2 regions of the Streptomyces sp. NPDC030165 genome follow, and region 2 is predicted to be linked to the other one. Evidence: riboswitches for the same ligand, from Rfam matches in the RefSeq annotation. Region 2 holds a riboswitch; the other holds the start of a gene.

Region 1 (8,786 bases), on a different contig from region 2:
CGGCGGGGAAGCGGTTCGGGGTGACCTGGAGGTGCAGTTGCACCGAGGTGCAGGCGGCCTCGGGCGCGATGGAGGCGGAGGAGGAGACCAGCCGCTCGACGCCCTCCAGGTCGATCTGGAAGTCCTCGCCGCGCGCGGCCCGCATCTGGTCGTTGAGCAGGACGTAACGGTCGATCTCCGAGAGGTTGGAGGCGACCAGGTCCTCGGCGGCCAGCGTCGGCAGAATACCGATCATCACGATACGGGCGGCCACTTCGGCGGCCTTGCGGTCGGCGTAGGCCAGGCCCGTGCGCAGTTCCTCGGCGAGCTGGTCGAGGACGCGCCCGGACAACCGGTGCGGAAGAATATTGACTTCCAGGTTGCACTGGGCCAGTTCGGTCTGGAAATCACGGCTCGCGATGCGCTCCAGGACCTGCGAGTTCATCATGCGCGGCATACCGTCCGGCCCGGCGAGATTCAATTCGATCTCCAGCCCCATCAGATTCTTGGGGCGGTCGAACCGCTTGTCTTCCAGGAGCCTCTGCAATCCCGTCAGACACTCGTGCAGCTTTCTTCGGTAGTGTTGCCGGTCGGTGAGACCGATACCGCCCGCCGCAACCTTCTCCCCCATCGAAGCGTCCCTCCTCATGACGACGGGCCCCGGCCCGACGGGCCGTCCGGTGCCTTTCCGGCAGCAGCGCCCGGTCCACGGGGCTCCCCGGTGGCGCCCGGCGGTCGCGCTACGGTCGATGATGCCCGCCAATCCGATCGATAACGCCTCGGACGTGCGCCGGAACCGGTAGGCTGCGGGAGACGTGCGGGCTGGCACATTCCGAGGGCATACCGTCGGGTCCGGAGGCCGGATCATAATGCGGCGGTAAACGTCGTCGGGCTCGGCGAAATGACCGTCCGGATCCGGCCTACCGTGTCCGCGGAGAAATACCAGGCCGTCGCGGTGCGCACCACGCAAAGGCACCGAAAACACCGCTCGGGCGGGTCCGGATTACGACTTGCCGGCAATCCGCGGAACGGCTAGCCGTAACACTTGGTGAACACACGTCGTATAAACTTCGCTGACGAGGCAGAGAGTTGGCGCCCAGCGTTGCGGTGTTCCACCGGGGCTGTGGCACAGCGGCTGACCCCGCCGGGCCGACATCCCCGGTCGGCCAAGTACTGGCGCTCTGACCCCGCACGCTGACGACGCCGTCCGCACCATGCCCAGCACCACCGTGTCTCCCAAGTGAGAGGCGACCCACCATGCCGCTGCATGTTCCCCCTGCCCCCGCGCCTGCCCTCCGCAGCGTCCTCGCCGCCCTCGGTTCCCCCACCGCCGTGCGCGAGGCCCGCACCCCCGCCCTCCGTGCCCACCAGGGCCCGCTGAGCCCCGAACTCCCCCTTCCCGTACATGTGCTGGACGATGTCAGCCACCCCGCCGGGCCGCCCCGTACCCGGCTGTCCGGCTGGCGCTTCCTGATCCGCAGCGGTGAACGGGCGGTGGCGACCGCGGAAGCCATGCTCACGGCCGACGGCTGGACCTTCTCGCATTTCTGCGAGGGCCCCTACGTCACGTCGACCGAACGGGCACTGCGTCAGGCGGAGTCCGTACAGACCCCGTACCAGCCACGACTGCTGTCCGTGCCGGAGCTGTACATGCTCACCCTGTGGCTGCACCACGACATCGCCGCCGACGGCGCCGAGGGGATGCCCGCCCCGGGTGATGTCCTCGTCCCCTTGGCGCCGGCCCCGCCGGGCATCGCCGCCCACCGGCCACACCGGGTGGCGGACCTGCTGCCCCGGCTGTCCCTGCGCCTCGCGCCGGTGCCCCTGCTGGGGTCGCCGGCCTGAGACCCGGCAGGGGGTTCTCCACGGCGACCGGCCGAGGTCGTACGACGCAACCGCGCACAGGAGCACACCGCCCCACAGGAACGCGCCCCGCGCCCTCCACGGCCGCGGGGCGCTCCGCTGTGCTCACCCGCGCGGAGTACGCGTCTGCACAGCTCCCAACGCCCCGTGAGGGGGACGCACTTGAAATGAACCGACCGCACGGGTGATGCGTCATTATCTAGTGAGTGCCGCTGCAGCCAAATCCCTGCGGAATCCGGCCCGTGGGGCAACACTGGTATCGACCTACTGAAACGGGGGAGCGGCCATGAGCATCTCGTCGAGCCGCAGGACGAATCAGACCACATCGCAGCGAAAGACATCATCCATGTGCCAGCATCAACCGCCGTGCCCGACCGCAGACTCTGCCGACCGGGAGGCCGCCCATCTGGTGGCGCACCACCCGGAACAGGGCTGGAGCCTGCTGTGCAACGGTGTCCTCCTGTTCGAGGACACCGGTGAACTGCTGCCGGACGGCCAGGTCATCGCGCCGCACCGGGTTCTGGGCACGCCGCACGTGGCCACCGCTGCCTGACCGCATCGGCGCACGGCACCACGCGGAACCGCACAGCACGGCACAGACGGCACCGCACAGACCGACTGCCGGCTGACAACACAGCACAAGGGACAACAGGGCCCCCGGCGTCCACGCCGAGGGCCCTTCGCATGCGCGCGCGGCCGCGAGCGGTGCGCGCGGACGGCGGATCAGCCGTCGTACTCCTCCAGCGGCGGGCAGGAGCACACAAGGTTGCGGTCGCCGAACGCACCGTCGATACGGCGCACCGGCGGCCAGTACTTCTCCGCCGCCTCGGCGCCGGCCGGGAAGACCGCCTCCTCACGGGTGTACGGGTGCGCCCACTCGCCGCTGAGCGCCGCCGCGGTGTGCGGGGCGTTGCGCAGCGGGTTGTCGTCCTTGTCCCACTCCCCCGAGCCGACCTTCTCGATCTCCGCGCGGATCGCGATCATCGCGTCGCAGAAGCGGTCCAGCTCGTGCAGGTCCTCGCTCTCGGTCGGCTCGATCATCAGCGTGCCGGCCACCGGGAAGGACATCGTCGGCGCGTGGAAGCCGTAGTCGATCAGCCGCTTGGCGACATCGTCGATGCTCACACCGGTCGCCTTGGTCAGCGGCCGTACGTCGATGATGCACTCGTGCGCGACCAGGCCGCCGGGTCCGGTGTAGAGCACCGGGTAGTGCGGCTCCAGGCGCTTGGCGATGTAGTTGGCGCCGAGCACCGCGACCTGGGTGGCGCGCTTGAGGCCCGCGCCGCCCATCAGCCGGACGTACGCCCAGGAGATGGGCAGGATGCCCGCGGAGCCCCACGGCGCCGCGGAGATGGGGCCCACACCCGTCTCCGGGCCCGCGGTGGGCTGCAGCGGGTGGTTGGGCAGGTACGGTGCCAGATGGGCGCGGACACCGACCGGGCCGACGCCGGGACCGCCGCCGCCGTGCGGGATGCAGAAGGTCTTGTGCAGGTTCAGGTGCGAGACGTCGCCGCCGAACGTGCCGGGCTCGGCGAGGCCGACCAGCGCGTTGAGGTTGGCGCCGTCCACGTACACCTGGCCGCCCGCGTCGTGCACCGCCGCGCAGATCTGCGTGATGTGCTCCTCGAACACGCCGTGCGTGGACGGGTAGGTCACCATCAGCACCGCGAGCTGGTCCCGGTACTGCTCGATCTTGGCGCGCAGGTCGTCGGCGTCCACCTCGCCGTCCTCGCCGGTCTTGACGACGACGACCTTCATGCCGGCCATCACGGCGCTGGCGGCGTTGGTGCCGTGCGCGGAGGACGGGATCAGGCAGACGGTGCGCTGCTCGTCGCCGTTGGCGCGGTGGTACGCCCGTACGGCCAGCAGACCGGCCAGTTCGCCCTGCGAGCCGGCGTTCGGCTGGATGGAGACCTTGTCGTAGCCGGTGACGGTGGCGAGACGTTCCTCCAGTTCCGCGATGAGCGTGAGGTAGCCCTGCGCCTGCTCGACCGGCGCGAACGGGTGCAGCTGCCCGAACTCGGGCCAGGTGACCGGCTCCATCTCGGTCGTCGCGTTCAGCTTCATGGTGCACGAGCCGAGCGGGATCATGCCGCGGTCCAGCGCGTAGTCCTTGTCCGACAGCCGGCGCAGGTAGCGCAGCATGGCGGTCTCGGAACGGTGCTGGTGGAAGACTGGGTGGGTCAGGTACGCGTCGCCGCGCAGCAGTTCCGACGGCAGCGCGTCGGCCACGGCAGCGTCGAGCCGCTCGATGTCGGCCTGCACGCCGAAGGCGCTCCACACCGCGTGCACCTGCGCGCGCCCGGTGGTCTCGTCGCAGGCGACGCCCACCAGGTCGGCGTCGACCAGCCGCAGGTTGACCCCGGCCTCGCGGGCCGCGGCGACGGCCTCGGCGGCCCGCCCCGGCACCCGTACGGTCAGCGTGTCGAAGTACGCGCCGTGCACGACCTCGACGCCGCCGGCGCGCAGGCCCTCCGCCAGTATGGAGGCGTAGCGGTGGGTACGGCGCGCGATCGCCGCGAGGCCGTCCGGGCCGTGGTAGACCGCGTACATGCCGGCCATCACGGCGAGCAGTACCTGCGCGGTGCAGATGTTGCTGGTGGCCTTCTCCCGGCGGATGTGCTGCTCACGCGTCTGGAGGGCGAGTCGGTACGCCTTGTTGCCGTCGGCGTCCACCGAGACGCCCACCAGGCGGCCCGGCAGGCTGCGCGCGAACTTCTCCCGTACGGCCATGAATCCGGCGTGCGGGCCGCCGAAGCCCATCGGGACGCCGAACCGCTGCGTGGTGCCGACGGCGATGTCGGCGCCCAGCTCGCCCGGCGAGGTCAGCAGCGTCAGCGCCAGCAGGTCGGCGGCGACGGTGACGATCGCGCCCAGTTCGTGCGCCTGCTCGATGACGGCACGCGGGTCCCGTACGGCGCCGGAGGCACCGGGGTACTGGAGCAGCACACCGAAGACACCGCGCTCGGCCACCTCGGCCGGGATGCCCTCGGACAGGTCGGCGACCACGACCTCGACGCCGGTCGGCTCGGCGCGGGTCTCGATCACGGCGATGGTCTGCGGCAGGCAGTCGGCGTCGACCAGGAAGACGCCCTGTTTGACCTTGCCCACCCGCCGCGCGAGGGCCATCGCCTCGGCGGCGGCCGTGCCCTCGTCCAGCAGCGAGGCGCCGGAGGTCGGCAGTCCGGTCAGGTCGGCGACCATGGTCTGGAAATTGAGCAGCGCTTCGAGGCGGCCCTGGGAGATCTCGGGCTGGTACGGGGTGTAGGCCGTGTACCAGGCGGGGTTCTCCATCACGTTGCGCAGGATCACCGGCGGGGTGAACGTGCCGTGGTAACCGAGACCGATCATCGGAGCGAGCACCTGGTTGCGGTCCGCGAGCGCCCGCAGCTCGGCCAGGACCTCGGCCTCGGTACGGCCCTGGGGCAGGCCCAGCGCCTCCGCGCTCTTGATCACGTCCGGTACGGCGGCCGCGGTCAGTTCGTCCAGCGATCCGAACCCGACCTGCGCGAGCATCTTGGCCTGGGCCTCCGGGCCGGGGCCGATGTGCCGCTGCTCGAACGGGGTGCCTCGTTCCAGCTCGGTCAGGGAGCTGCGGTTGGTGGTCATCTGCGGGGGCCTCCTGGTCGTTTCGACCTACGCGGGGCACCACGGCGCTGGTGCCCGGACGGCCTCCCCCTCTGTCATCTCAACCTGAGAGCTTCACCGGCCCCGCGAGCGGCACCGGCTTTCACCGTCGGTGAGGAGGGGCTTCCGGCGCTGTGCCCGTCCGTGGCCCGCCCTGCTTTCCAGAGTGACCTCGTCCATGCGGTACGTGAGCCTGAGAGATTCCGGGGAGGAGTTGCTCCTTCGGCGCCTCCGCCATGATCGACGAAGGACTCTCCCGCATGGGGTCTGCAGCCGTTCGCCAGCCTACCAGCGCGTCGAACGGGCCTTCCTTCGAGTGGCCGGGGCATGAATTGTGCCGTTTGGTAGTTGTCACAAGGCAGTTGCGACCACTTGGAGGGACCGTGCAGACCGATATCGATCCCCGCAGCTTGATCGGCCGCAAGGCGTTCGACAAGAACGGAACCAAGATCGGCACCGTCGACGAGGTGTACCTGGACGACGCGACCGGTGAACCGGAATGGGCGGCCGTACGCACCGGGATCTTCAGCCGGGACGCCTTCGTGCCCCTGGAGCCCAGCGATCTGGTCGACGAGGCGCTGCACGTCCCCTACGACCGCAAGCTGATCCGGGATGCGCCGGACTTCGGGGTGGGCCGCCACCTCTCGCCGGAGCAGGAACTACAGCTCTACCACCACTACCGTCTGGACATCCCGGCCCCCGATCCCGTGCCCGGCTCGGACGCCGCACCGGCCGACACGGAGTTCGGGCGGGTGGCCGGCGCGGAGGACTGAGGGACGGTGTCCGGGGCGCCCGGACCGGGAAGGCTCCCGGGCTCGTCCCTTCCCCCGTCCGGCGGACCGCCCACCAGCGGCAGCGGCTCGCCGGGCCGCAGCGCGGGATCGTCGACCGGAAATGTGCGCACCCGCCCGGGCCCGGTCCACGGCTGCTCGAACCGTACGGTCACCCGGCCCACACCGCTGCCCTGCACCCACCCGGCGCCGTGTTCGTCATGGATCACGTCGAGCCCCGGGAGCCACCGCCGGGGCCGCTCGGGCTCGTCGGCGGCCATCCGCGCGGCCTCGTCGGCCGCCCGGCGCTCCCGCTCGGCCTCCTCCTCGGCGGCCTTCTCCGTCGCCATCTGGGCGAACAGGTCCTCCTGCGTGAAGTCCGCGAGGCCGGTCACGCCCACGCCCAGCAGCCGTACGCCGCCCGTGGTGTCCACCAGGTCCAGCAGCCGGGCCGCGGCCTCCCGCACCACCCCCGGGTCGTCCGTGGGCCCGCGCAGCGTCTCCGACCTGGTCAGCGTCGAGAAGTCGTAGTTCCGCACCTTGATCACGACGGTCCGCCCCGACCGCCCGGCCGCCCGCAGCCGCTGCACGCACCGGTCCGCCAGCCGCGTCACCTCAGCCCGCACCCGCGTCCGGTCCGTCAGGTCCACCTCGAAGGTGTCCTCGACCGATATGGACTTCGCGTCCCGCTCGGCCACCACGGGCCGCTCGTCGCGCCCCAGCGCCATCGCGTACAGCCCGGCGCCGTGCGCCCTGCCCAGCAGCCGTACGAGCTCCGCCTCACCCGCCTCCGCCGTCTCGGCGACCGTGTGGATGCCCGCCCGGCGCAGCGTCTCCGCCGTGGCCGGACCGACGCCGGGCAGCGTGCGCACCGTCATCGGGCCGAGCAGCTCCCGCTCCGTGCCCGGCTCGATCACCACGAGGCCGTCCGGCTTGGCCTGCTCTGAGGCGATCTTGGCCAGCATCTTGGCCCCGGCCAGCCCCACCGACCCGGTCAGGCCCGTCCGGCGCCGGATGTCGCGCCGCAGCCGCTCCCCCACCGCCCGCACCACCGCGGTGTCCGCCTCGACGCCGCCCGCCTCCAGGTCCACGAACGCCTCGTCCAGGCTGAGCGGCTCCACCAGCGGCGACAGCTCGTGGAGCAGTTCCATCACCACGTCGCTCACCTGGCGGTACAGGGTGAAGCGCGGCGTCAGATACGCCGCGTTCGGGCAGAGGCGCCGGGCCTGGGCGGTGGGCATGGCGGAGCGCACCCCGAAGACCCGGGCCTCGTACGACGCCGTGGAGACCACACCGCGCGGGCCGATGCCGCCGACCACCACGGGCCTTCCGCGCAGGCTCGGCTTGGCCGCCTGCTCGGCGGCCGCGAAGAACGCATCCATGTCCAGATGCAGGATCGTCGGCGCACGTCTCACATGACTGATGCTCCCCCACACCACTGACAATCGCGCCGACCGGCCCCGCCGGGCCGTGCCGCGAAAGGGGCCTGGGGCGCCCTGAGAGGCGCCGTGCGCGGCTTCTGGGGCTGGTTGAGCGTTGTGGGGCGCGTGGGGCGCTGCTGATGCGGCAGAGGCGCGGGAGGGCGCCGTACCGGGCGTACGGCGGCGGCCGGCGCCCGGTCTCGACACGTCAGGCAGCGCGCCGAACGGCACCGACCCGACACCTCAGCCACCACGCCGGGCGGCCAGGACCCGGACCTCAGCCGCCGCCCTCACAGCCCGGCCGAGGCCGCCCGCTCCGTACGGCCGCTCAGCCCGCCCGGTTGCGCCGCCGCGCCAGTTCGTCGTGCGGGTTGTGCCGGACCAGCGTCTCGCCGGTGTCCACACGCTCCCCGTGGAGCTGCGACAAGGCGCCCTCGACGTCGCGCCACACCACGCCCACGGCGATCCCGAAGACGCCCTGCCCGCCCTGGAGCAGATCGACCACCTCATCGGGCGAGGTGCATTCGTAGACCGTCGCGCCGTCGCTCATCAGGGTCATCCTCGCCAGGTCGGACAGCCCGCGGGAACGCAGGTGCCGGACGGCGGTGCGGATGTTCTGCAGGGACACCCCGGTGTCCAGCAGCCGCTTGACGATCTTCAGGACGACGACGTCCCGGAAGTTGTAGAGCCGCTGGGTGCCCGACCCGTAGGCGGGCCGTACGCTCGGCTCGACGAGCCCCGTACGGGCCCAGTAGTCGAGCTGGCGGTAGGTGATCCCCGCGGCCGCGCACGCCGTCGGGCCGCGGTAGCCGATGGACTCCGCCCCGCGGTCCCCCGGCACCTCGGCAGTCTGTGCCGGGGTGCGGTCAACAGCCCCGGGGTGGAGCGGCAACGCCCCTTCCGCCGCCGTACCGTCGCCGGTGATTGCCACGCCGACCTCCGTCCTCCACGTCCCGGACGGGACCTGCCTTATCGACGGTATGCAGTCACTCGGGGTGCGTCAACGATCGCCGCGCTCGCCACGCCGAGTGATAATCACCCTGCGAGTGGTTTCTCGTGCCCCCGGCCGGGGAAAGGCTACTCGAATGCGCGGAAGACAGCCCTCCGCGCACCCGGCTCACTGACT
Region 2 (8,786 bases):
CCCAGCCCGCGGCCCAGTCCGCCAACCGGCCGGCCCGGCCCGCCGCGGAGCCGGCGGGCGGGACGGAGGAGGCGGACGACCAGCCGGCCGCCCAGCCGAAGGCGCCGACCAGCGACCCGCAGCCGGCCGACGGCACCCAGCAGACCGGTGACGCCCAGCAGGCCGCCGACCCACAGCCCGCTGCGGACGCGCAGCGTCAGCAGCCCGCCGCGGCGCCGCAGCAGCAAGGTGTCGGCTCGCTGGTCACCTCGGTGCTCTCGCTGCCGAGCGTGCTGATCAAGGCCCTGGGCCTCTAGATCGGCCCGGTACCGAGCGTCCGGAGGAGGCGCGGATGCGGGAGATATGCCTGGGGTAGGACCGGCCCTGACGGGCCGTACGGGACATTCCGTACGGCCCGTCAGGTATCCGGCATTCCGGGGCTGAACTCGACGAACGGTACGGCGGACGGACGGGCTCCGGCCCGCCTCGAAGACGGCGCCTCACTCGAAGACGAGCTCCCGCAGCGCTCCCGCCGCCGGCCGGTCCAGCAGCACGGCCGAGGTGAAACCCGCCGGGAGCCGGGCCGCCCGGGCACGGGCGGCCAGCCGTCGCACCGCGCGCCGGTGCCGGGCGAAGGCGTAACCGGAGACTCCGCGTCCGCGCGAGCGCTGCCCGGACAGCGCGACCTCGGGTGGTACGTCCAGCAGCACCAGGTGCAGGCCGCGCCCGCCGCGCCGGGCCTCGCGCGCGAGCCAGCGGCGCACCCACGCCAGCGTGCCGCAGTCGTGCACCACCACGCTGCCGCCGGAGCGCAGCGCCCGCCGCAGCCCCAGGTAGTGGGAGGCCCGGACCAGCGGCCGGTAGAGCGCGTACGGAAGCCGGCGCAGCCTGCCGCGCTCCCAGCGCTCCCGTACCTCCTGCGAGTCGATGCGGTGCACGGCGGCGCCCTGCCGGTCGTGGGCGGGCACCACCCGGAGCATGAGCGTGCTCTTGCCGCTGCCCGGCAGGCCGGAGACCACCACCAGGTCGCCCGCCGCGAAGTGCAGCCCGGTCGCCTCGCGCGGGGCACGCCGGTCCCTGAGGTCGACGACGTCCGTCGTCGGCGCGTCCGCCGTCGCGGCCCGTGCCCGGCCGGGGCGGACCACCCCGAGCGGCAGCCGCCGGGACCCCGGCACGACGGCGGGAGCCGGCTCCGGGACACAGCCCGGGGGCGCGCCTCCCGGACTTGTCGCGAGTGCGGCCTGCCTGTGCACCGTGATCCCCTCCCGGTCCGGTGTGGTCCCCTTACCCGCAGAGTGTCAAGAAAAGGTAATGCGCTTCAAGGAAATCCCACGATTCGTACAGTCCCAGGACACTGTCGTGACACCCCTGCGAACACCGGTACGGGCAGGGCTCCTGTATCCGGCCATCCCGTGCGATGATGTGCGCGCCAAGTGCCGGACCGCACACCACGTGTGCGTCCGCGTACGGGTGCCACGCTCAGCCAACTCCATACCGGCCGCTTGAATCCGCGCGGGAGAGTCCCCGGCCGTCACGGCGGGGCGCCGAAGGAGCAAGTCCTCCCTTGAATCTCTCAGGCCCCGATACCGCGCGGGCGAGGCAGATCTGAAAAGCGGGCCGCCGTGGTGTGGCTCCACCCAAGGTGCAAACCGGGACCGGTCACGGCCTTCCGGTGAACCTCTCAGGTTCCGATGACAGATGGGGAGACCGTCTTGTCACCCATGCCCGGGAGCCACACCATGACCGAAGCCCCCCGCCGCACCGCGCTGGACGCGACGCATCGCGCGCTCGGCGCGACCATGACCGACTTCGCCGGCTGGGACATGCCGCTGCGTTACGGCAGCGAGCGTGACGAGCACGTCGCCGTCCGTACCCGCGCCGGCCTGTTCGACCTCTCGCACATGGGCGAGATCACCGTCACCGGCCCCGGCGCCGCCGACCTGCTGGATTACGCGCTGGTCGGCAACATCGGCGGTGTCGCCGTCGGCCGCGCCCGCTACACCATGATCTGCGACGCCGAGGGCGGCATCCTGGACGACCTGATCGTCTACCGCCTCGGCGAGACGGAGTACCTGGTCGTCGCCAACGCCTCCAACGCGCAGGTCGTGCTGGACGCGCTCACCGAGCGGGCGAGCAACTTCGACGCCGGGGTCCGCGACGACCGGGACGCGTACGCGCTGCTCGCCGTCCAGGGCCCCGAGTCCCCCGGCATCCTCAAGGGCCTCACGGACGCCGACCTGGACGGCCTGAAGTACTACGCCGGGCTGCCCGGCACCGTCGCCGGCGTCCCGGCGCTGATCGCCCGTACGGGATACACCGGTGAGGACGGTTTCGAGCTGTTCGTCCGCCCGGCGGACGCGGCCGCCCTCTGGGAGGCGCTGACCGAGGCGGGCAAGGATGCGGGCCTGGTGCCGTGCGGGCTGTCCTGCCGGGACACGCTGCGCCTGGAGGCGGGCATGCCGCTGTACGGGCACGAGCTGACCACCGACACCACCCCGTTCGACGCGGGCCTGGGCCGGGTCGTGAAGTTCGAGAAGACGACGAACGGCGGCGACTTCGTGGGCCGCGCCGCCCTGGAGGCCGCCCGCGACCGGGCCGAGGCCAATCCGCCGCGCAAGCTGGTCGGGCTGATCGCCGAGGGCCGCCGCGTGCCGCGCGCCGGGTACCCGGTCGTGGGCCCGGACGGCGCCGTCATCGGCGAGGTCACCTCCGGCGCCCCCTCGCCCACCCTCGGCAAGCCCGTCGCCATGGCGTACGTGGACGCCGCGCACGCCGCGCCCGGCACCGCCGGTGTGGCGGTGGACATCCGTGGCACCCATGAGCCGTACGAGGTCGTGGCGCTGCCCTTCTACAAGCGCCAGAAGTGACGCACGTACCTCCGTCTCGGACGCACGTCCGTCTCACCTGCCAAGACCCCTGCACCGAGCACGCCACCGCATCCAGGAGAATCAAGTCATGAACAACCCCCAGCAGCTGCGCTACAGCAAGGAGCACGAGTGGCTGTCGGCCGCCGAGGAGGGCGTCTCGACGATCGGTATCACCGAGCACGCCGCCAACGCGCTCGGCGACGTCGTCTTCGTGCAGCTTCCGGAGGTCGGCGCCACGGTCACGGCGGGCGAGACCTGCGGTGAGCTGGAGTCGACCAAGTCCGTCAGCGATCTCTACTCCCCCGTCGACGGCGAGGTCACGGAGATCAACGAGGACGTCGTGAGCGACCCCTCGCTGGTGAACACCGCCCCGTTCGAGGGTGGCTGGCTGTTCAAGGTGAAGGTCAGCGGCGAGCCGGACGACCTGCTCTCGGCCGACGAGTACACCGCCTTCACCGGCTGATCCGCCCACCCGCCGCCCGGCGGGGCCGTGCGCCCCGCGAACCCCAGGAAGAGTCATGTCGCTTCTGAACAGCTCCCTCCACGAGCTCGACCCCGACGTCGCCGCCGCCGTCGACGCCGAGCTCCACCGTCAGCAGTCCACCCTCGAAATGATCGCGTCGGAGAACTTCGCCCCCGCCGCCGTCATGGAGGCCCAGGGCTCGGTCCTCACCAACAAGTACGCCGAGGGCTACCCGGGCCGCCGCTACTACGGCGGCTGCGAGCACGTCGACGTGGTCGAGCGGATCGCCATCGACCGCATCAAGGCGCTGTTCGGCGCCGAGGCCGCGAACGTGCAGCCGCACTCCGGCGCGCAGGCCAACGCCGCCGCGATGTTCGCGCTGCTCAAGCCGGGCGACACGATCATGGGTCTGAACCTCGCGCACGGCGGGCACCTGACCCACGGCATGAAGATCAACTTCTCCGGCAAGCTCTACAACGTGGTGCCCTACCACGTCGACGACGAGACCGGTCAGGTCGACATGGGCGAGGTCGAGCGCCTGGCCAAGGAGACCCGCCCGCAGCTCATCGTGGCCGGCTGGTCGGCGTACCCGCGCCAGCTGGACTTCGCGGCGTTCCGCCGGATCGCCGACGAGGTCGGCGCGTACCTGATGGTCGACATGGCGCACTTCGCCGGTCTGGTGGCGGCCGGGCTGCACCCCAACCCGGTGCCGCACGCCCACGTCGTGACCACGACCACGCACAAGACCCTCGGCGGTCCGCGCGGCGGTGTGATCCTGTCCACCCAGGAGCTCGCCAAGAAGATCAACTCGGCGGTCTTCCCCGGTCAGCAGGGTGGCCCGCTGGAGCACGTCATCGCGGCGAAGGCGGTGTCCTTCAAGGTCGCGGCGAGCGAGGAGTTCAAGGAGCGCCAGCAGCGCACCCTGGACGGCGCGCGCATCCTCGCCGAGCGCCTGACGCAGTCCGACATCACCGAGCACGGCGTCTCCGTGCTGTCCGGCGGCACCGACGTGCACCTGGTCCTGGTGGACCTGCGCAACAGCGAGCTGGACGGCCAGCAGGCCGAGGACCGCCTCCACGAGGTCGGCATCACGGTCAACCGCAACGCCGTCCCGAACGACCCGCGCCCCCCGATGGTCACCTCGGGCCTGCGGATCGGCACCCCGGCGCTGGCCACCCGCGGCTTCCAGGCGGAGGACTTCCGCGAGGTCGCCGACATCATCGCCGAGGCGCTCAAGCCGTCGTACGACGCCGACGCGCTCAAGGCCCGGGTCACCACCCTGGCCGGCAAGCACCCGCTGTACCCGTCGCTGTGACCCGCGCCACACGGCCGGTGGTCGCGTGCCTCTGTGGCACGTCCGCTCCAGCCGTGTGACGCGTTTCATGAAGTACGCCCCGAAAAGTGCCGCCGAGGCGGCGTCCGCGGGGTGAACAGGCCGTGCGCCCGGGGTCGTTGACCTCGGGCGTACGGCCTTTCCGTCTGCCTTACGGTGATTTTCCGCCCCATAGGCTGAGAACGGCCCTCCAACGACGCGGGGCCCTTCGCACCACAGCAGGACGGAAAACGCACGGCAATGGACATGAGCGCGGGCAACCGCAAGGGGATCGGCCTCTTCGCCCTGACCATGATCGGCATCGGTTCGATCTTCGGCTCCGGCTGGCTCTTCGGCGCCGGCTCCGCCGCCCAGGTGGCGGGCCCCGCCGCGCTGGTCGCCTGGGTCATCGGCGCCGTCTTCATCGGCATGATCGCGATGTCCTACGCGGAGGTCGGCGCCGCGTACCCGATCCCCGGCGGCATGGCCCGCTACGGTCACCTCTCGCACGGCCCGGTGCTCGGCTTCCTGACCGGCTGGGCGGTGTGGATCGCGGTCGCCTCACTGATCCCGATCGAGTCCATCGCCGCCACCCAGTACATGTCCTCCTGGAGCTTCGGCTGGGCGCAGGACCTGGTCGACCCGGCCACCAACCATTTGACCCCGACCGGGAGCGGCGTCGCGCTGCTGCTGACCTTCGCGCTGTGGCTGACCTGCTACTGGTCGGTCCAGCTGCTGGCCCGCGCCAACACGGTCCTGACGCTGGTGAAGTTCGCGATCCCGGTGCTGGCCGTGGCCGCGCTGATCGCCTCCGGCTTCCACACCACGAACTTCACCGCGCACGGCGGCTTCGCCCCGTACGGCTGGCCGGCCGTGCTGACGGCCGTGACCACCTGCGGCGTGGTCTTCGCCTTCAACGGCTTCCAGGCCGTGGTCAACCTGGGCGGCGCCGCGAAGAACCCCGGCCGGGCCATTCCGGTCGCGCTGGTCGGCGCGCTCTCGCTGGGCCTGGTGATCTACCTGGCCCTGCAGACCGCGTTCCTCGGCGCCGTACCGCCGGAGCAGCTGGCGCAGGCCGGCGGCTGGCACGGCGTGAACTTCAGCTCGCCCTTCGCCGACCTGGCCAAGGTGCTGATGCTGCACTGGGTCGTCACGATGCTCCAGTTCGGCGCCTTCATCTCGCCGGCCGGCTCCAACATCGCCAACGTCGCGTCCGCCGCGTACATGGTCCAGAACCTCGCCGAGACCGGCTTCTTCCCCAAGAAGCTGGCCGCCGTGCACCCCCGGTACGGCACCGCCCGGCCCGCGATGTGGCTCAACCTGGCCTTCTCGGTGCTGCTGCTGGTCACCGTCGGCCACAGCTGGAACGCGCTGGCCAGCGTGATCTCGGCGGCCATGGTCATCTCGTACCTGATCGGCCCGATCGCGGTGGGCGTCTTCCGGCGGACCAGGCCGGAGCTGCCGCGCCCGTTCCGGCTGCCCGCGGCCGCGGTGCTGTGCCCCGTCACCTTCGCCTTCGCGGCGTGCGCGCTGTACTGGTCGAAGTGGCCGGACACCGGCAAGGTCGCGCTGCTGACGCTGATCGCCGCGCCGGTCGCGGCGGTGGTGCTGCGGCGCCGCGGGGAAACGGATCTGCGCAGGCAGTTCGCGCCCGCCTGGTGGCTGGTCGGCTTCCTGGCCTGGATGTCCGCGGTCTCCGCGCTCGGCAGCCCGGACTTCGGCGGCCACGGCGTCATCCCGGGCGGTCTGGACATCGCCCTCGTCGCACTCTCCGCCGTCGCCTTCTACTTCCGGGCCGTGCGCGCCGGGGTTCGCGCGCACGAGGCGGGGCTGACCGGGGCGGACCCGGCGGTGGGTACCGGTGCCGGTACCCGTTTCGGGGCCGATCCCGTACTCGACGCCGGGAGCGATTCCGTACTCGACACCCGGGCCGGCTCCCCTGCGTCTTCTGCCGTTGCGCCGGAAGACAGCCGTCCGACGGCCTCCGTCTGAGAGTCTGTCCGCCGTCCGGGTTAGGCTCGACAGTCGGCGCAGAAACGTACCTTCCGTTTCGTCCGCCCCTTCAGCTCCATTTGCTCCACCGTCCACCACGAGCAGACAAGGGAGTCCGCCACCGTGGCCATCTCCGTCTTCGACCTCTTCTCCATCGGCATCGGCCCGTCCAGCTCCCACACGGTCGGCCCGATGCGCGCCGCCCGGATGTTCGTCGGGCGGCTCAAGAAAGACGGCCTGCTCGCGCAGACGACGGCGGTACGCGCCGAGCTCTTCGGCTCGCTCGGCGCCACCGGCCACGGCCACGGCACCCCCAAGGCCGTCCTGCTCGGCCTGGAAGGCCACTCGCCCCGCACCGTGAACGTGGAGACGGCCGACGACGAGGTCGAGCGGATCCGCAAGAGCGGGCGGCTGCGGCTGCTCGGCGCGGAGATAGGCAGCGACCACGAGATCGCCTTCGACGAGTCGACCGAGCTGATCCTGCACCGCCGCCGCTCCCTGCCGTACCACGCCAACGGCATGACCCTCTTCGCGTACGACGCGGCCGGCGCCCCGCTGCTGGAGAAGACCTACTACTCCGTCGGCGGCGGCTTCGTCGTCGACGAGGACGCGGTCGGCGAGGACCGCATCAAGCTCGACGACACGGTCCTCAAGTACCCCTTCCGCACCGGCGACGAGCTGCTGCGCCTCTCGCGCGAGACCGGCCTGTCCATCTCCTCCCTCATGCTGGAGAACGAGAAGGCATGGCGCACGGAGGACGAGATCCGCGCCGGGCTGCTGGAGATCTGGCAGGTCATGCGGGCATGCGTGTCCCGCGGCATGTCCCGCGAGGGCATCCTGCCCGGCGGTCTGAAGGTCCGCCGCCGCGCGGCCAACGGCGCCCGGGCCCTGCGTGCCGAGGGCAGCCCCGAAGCGCACGCCATGGAGTGGACCACCCTTTACGCGATGGCCGTCAACGAGGAGAACGCGGCCGGCGGCCGGGTCGTCACCGCCCCCACCAACGGTGCGGCCGGCATCATCCCCGCCGTCCTGCACTACTACATCAACTTCGTGCCCGGCGCGGACGAGGACGGCGTGGTCCGCTTCCTGCTCGCCGCCTCCGCCATCGGCATGCTCTTCAAGGAGAACGCCTCCATCTCCGGCGCCGAGGTCGGCTGCCAGGGCGAGGTCGGCTCGGCCTGCTCCATGGCGGCGGGCGGCCTCGCCGAGGTCCTCGGCGGCACCCCCGAGCAGGTCGAGAACGCGGCCGAGATCGGCATGGAACACAACCTCGGCCTGACCTGCGACCCGGTCGGCGGCCTCGTCCAGATCCCGTGCATCGAACGCAACGGCATGGCCGCGGTCAAGGCCGTCACCGCCGCCCGCATGTCCCTGCGCGGCGACGGGCGCCACCATGTCTCCCTCGACAAGGTCATCAAGACGATGAAGGACACGGGAGCGGACATGAGCGTGAAGTACAAGGAGACGGCTCGGGGTGGGCTTGCGGTGAACATCATCGAGTGCTGAGGGAATGGGCCCTGTTCAGCGGTTTTGCTTCTTGCGACGCTGTCAGGGCCTTCCCTGTCCACTCGGCGGGAGTGCGTCAGACGGAACCGGACACGACCGGACACGATCAGATCTGCGCGCCCCCTCAGGCGACCCTCCCCCCTCCGACCCGCCGGAACGCAGGGCACGGAGGAGACGGAAATCTTACGGTTGCCCGACTCGGACGGTCCCCCGCGTCGCCTGACGAGAGGCGCCGTACGGGTCCGTGCGCTCAGCCGGTGCTCCGCAGATGGCCGACAGCCGTGTGCACAAGGTGCGGGCGACCGGTGCGCAGGCCCAGCAGGGACACGTGGATCCAGAGGAATCCGGCACGAGCCACGATGTGATCGCGCATCCGGGGGCGCACCCGGCCGCCGTGCCGTCGGTAGGCGTCCAGGAGCGCGTCCAGTACGGCCGGTCCCCCGGCGTAGTACTGATCGACGAAGTCGAGGGCGGGGTCGTCGACCCGGGCATTGGTCCAGTCGAGCAGCCCGGTGAGGCGTCCGCCGCCGTCCGCTGACCGAGCCACCAGGGTGTGCCCGGGATGCACGTCCCCATGCACGAGCACCGGGTCGGCGTGCCACGCGTCGTCGTCCGCCAGCCACCGCTGCCAATCCCGGCAGCGTGCCGCCGAAAGGCCGAACGCGGC

Evidence for each region. A riboswitch is a leader RNA that binds a small molecule or an ion and turns the genes downstream of it on or off. The one in region 2 is predicted to bind glycine.
Region 1: it holds a riboswitch for glycine, as region 2 does, so the genes downstream of both, gcvP (aminomethyl-transferring glycine dehydrogenase) here and gcvT (glycine cleavage system aminomethyltransferase GcvT) in region 2, are expected to answer to the same signal.

The regions. Positions count from the first base shown of each region.
Region 1 covers NZ_JBVIBD010000022.1:8,107-16,892, reverse strand. The annotation lists gene ACZ4Z1_RS32685 (glutamate-cysteine ligase family protein) at 1-610, opposite strand, end outside; gene ACZ4Z1_RS32680 (hypothetical protein) at 1,237-1,824, shown strand; gene ACZ4Z1_RS32675 (DUF5999 family protein) at 2,189-2,395, shown strand; gene gcvP (aminomethyl-transferring glycine dehydrogenase) at 2,566-5,451, opposite strand; glycine riboswitch at 5,641-5,738, opposite strand; gene ACZ4Z1_RS32665 (PRC-barrel domain-containing protein) at 5,853-6,242, shown strand; gene ACZ4Z1_RS32660 (DNA polymerase IV) at 6,146-7,654, opposite strand; gene ACZ4Z1_RS32655 (MerR family transcriptional regulator) at 7,989-8,591, opposite strand; gene ACZ4Z1_RS32650 (bifunctional nuclease family protein) at 8,778-8,786, opposite strand, start outside.
Region 2 covers NZ_JBVIBD010000005.1:393,356-402,141, reverse strand. The annotation lists gene ACZ4Z1_RS12775 (hypothetical protein) at 1-296, shown strand, start outside; gene ACZ4Z1_RS12770 (AAA family ATPase) at 480-1,232, opposite strand; glycine riboswitch at 1,483-1,578, shown strand; glycine riboswitch at 1,579-1,687, shown strand; gene gcvT (glycine cleavage system aminomethyltransferase GcvT) at 1,719-2,846, shown strand; gene gcvH (glycine cleavage system protein GcvH) at 2,935-3,309, shown strand; gene glyA (serine hydroxymethyltransferase) at 3,365-4,624, shown strand; gene ACZ4Z1_RS12750 (APC family permease) at 4,883-6,613, shown strand; gene ACZ4Z1_RS12745 (L-serine ammonia-lyase) at 6,737-8,119, shown strand; gene ACZ4Z1_RS12740 (macrolide 2'-phosphotransferase) at 8,370-8,786, opposite strand, start outside.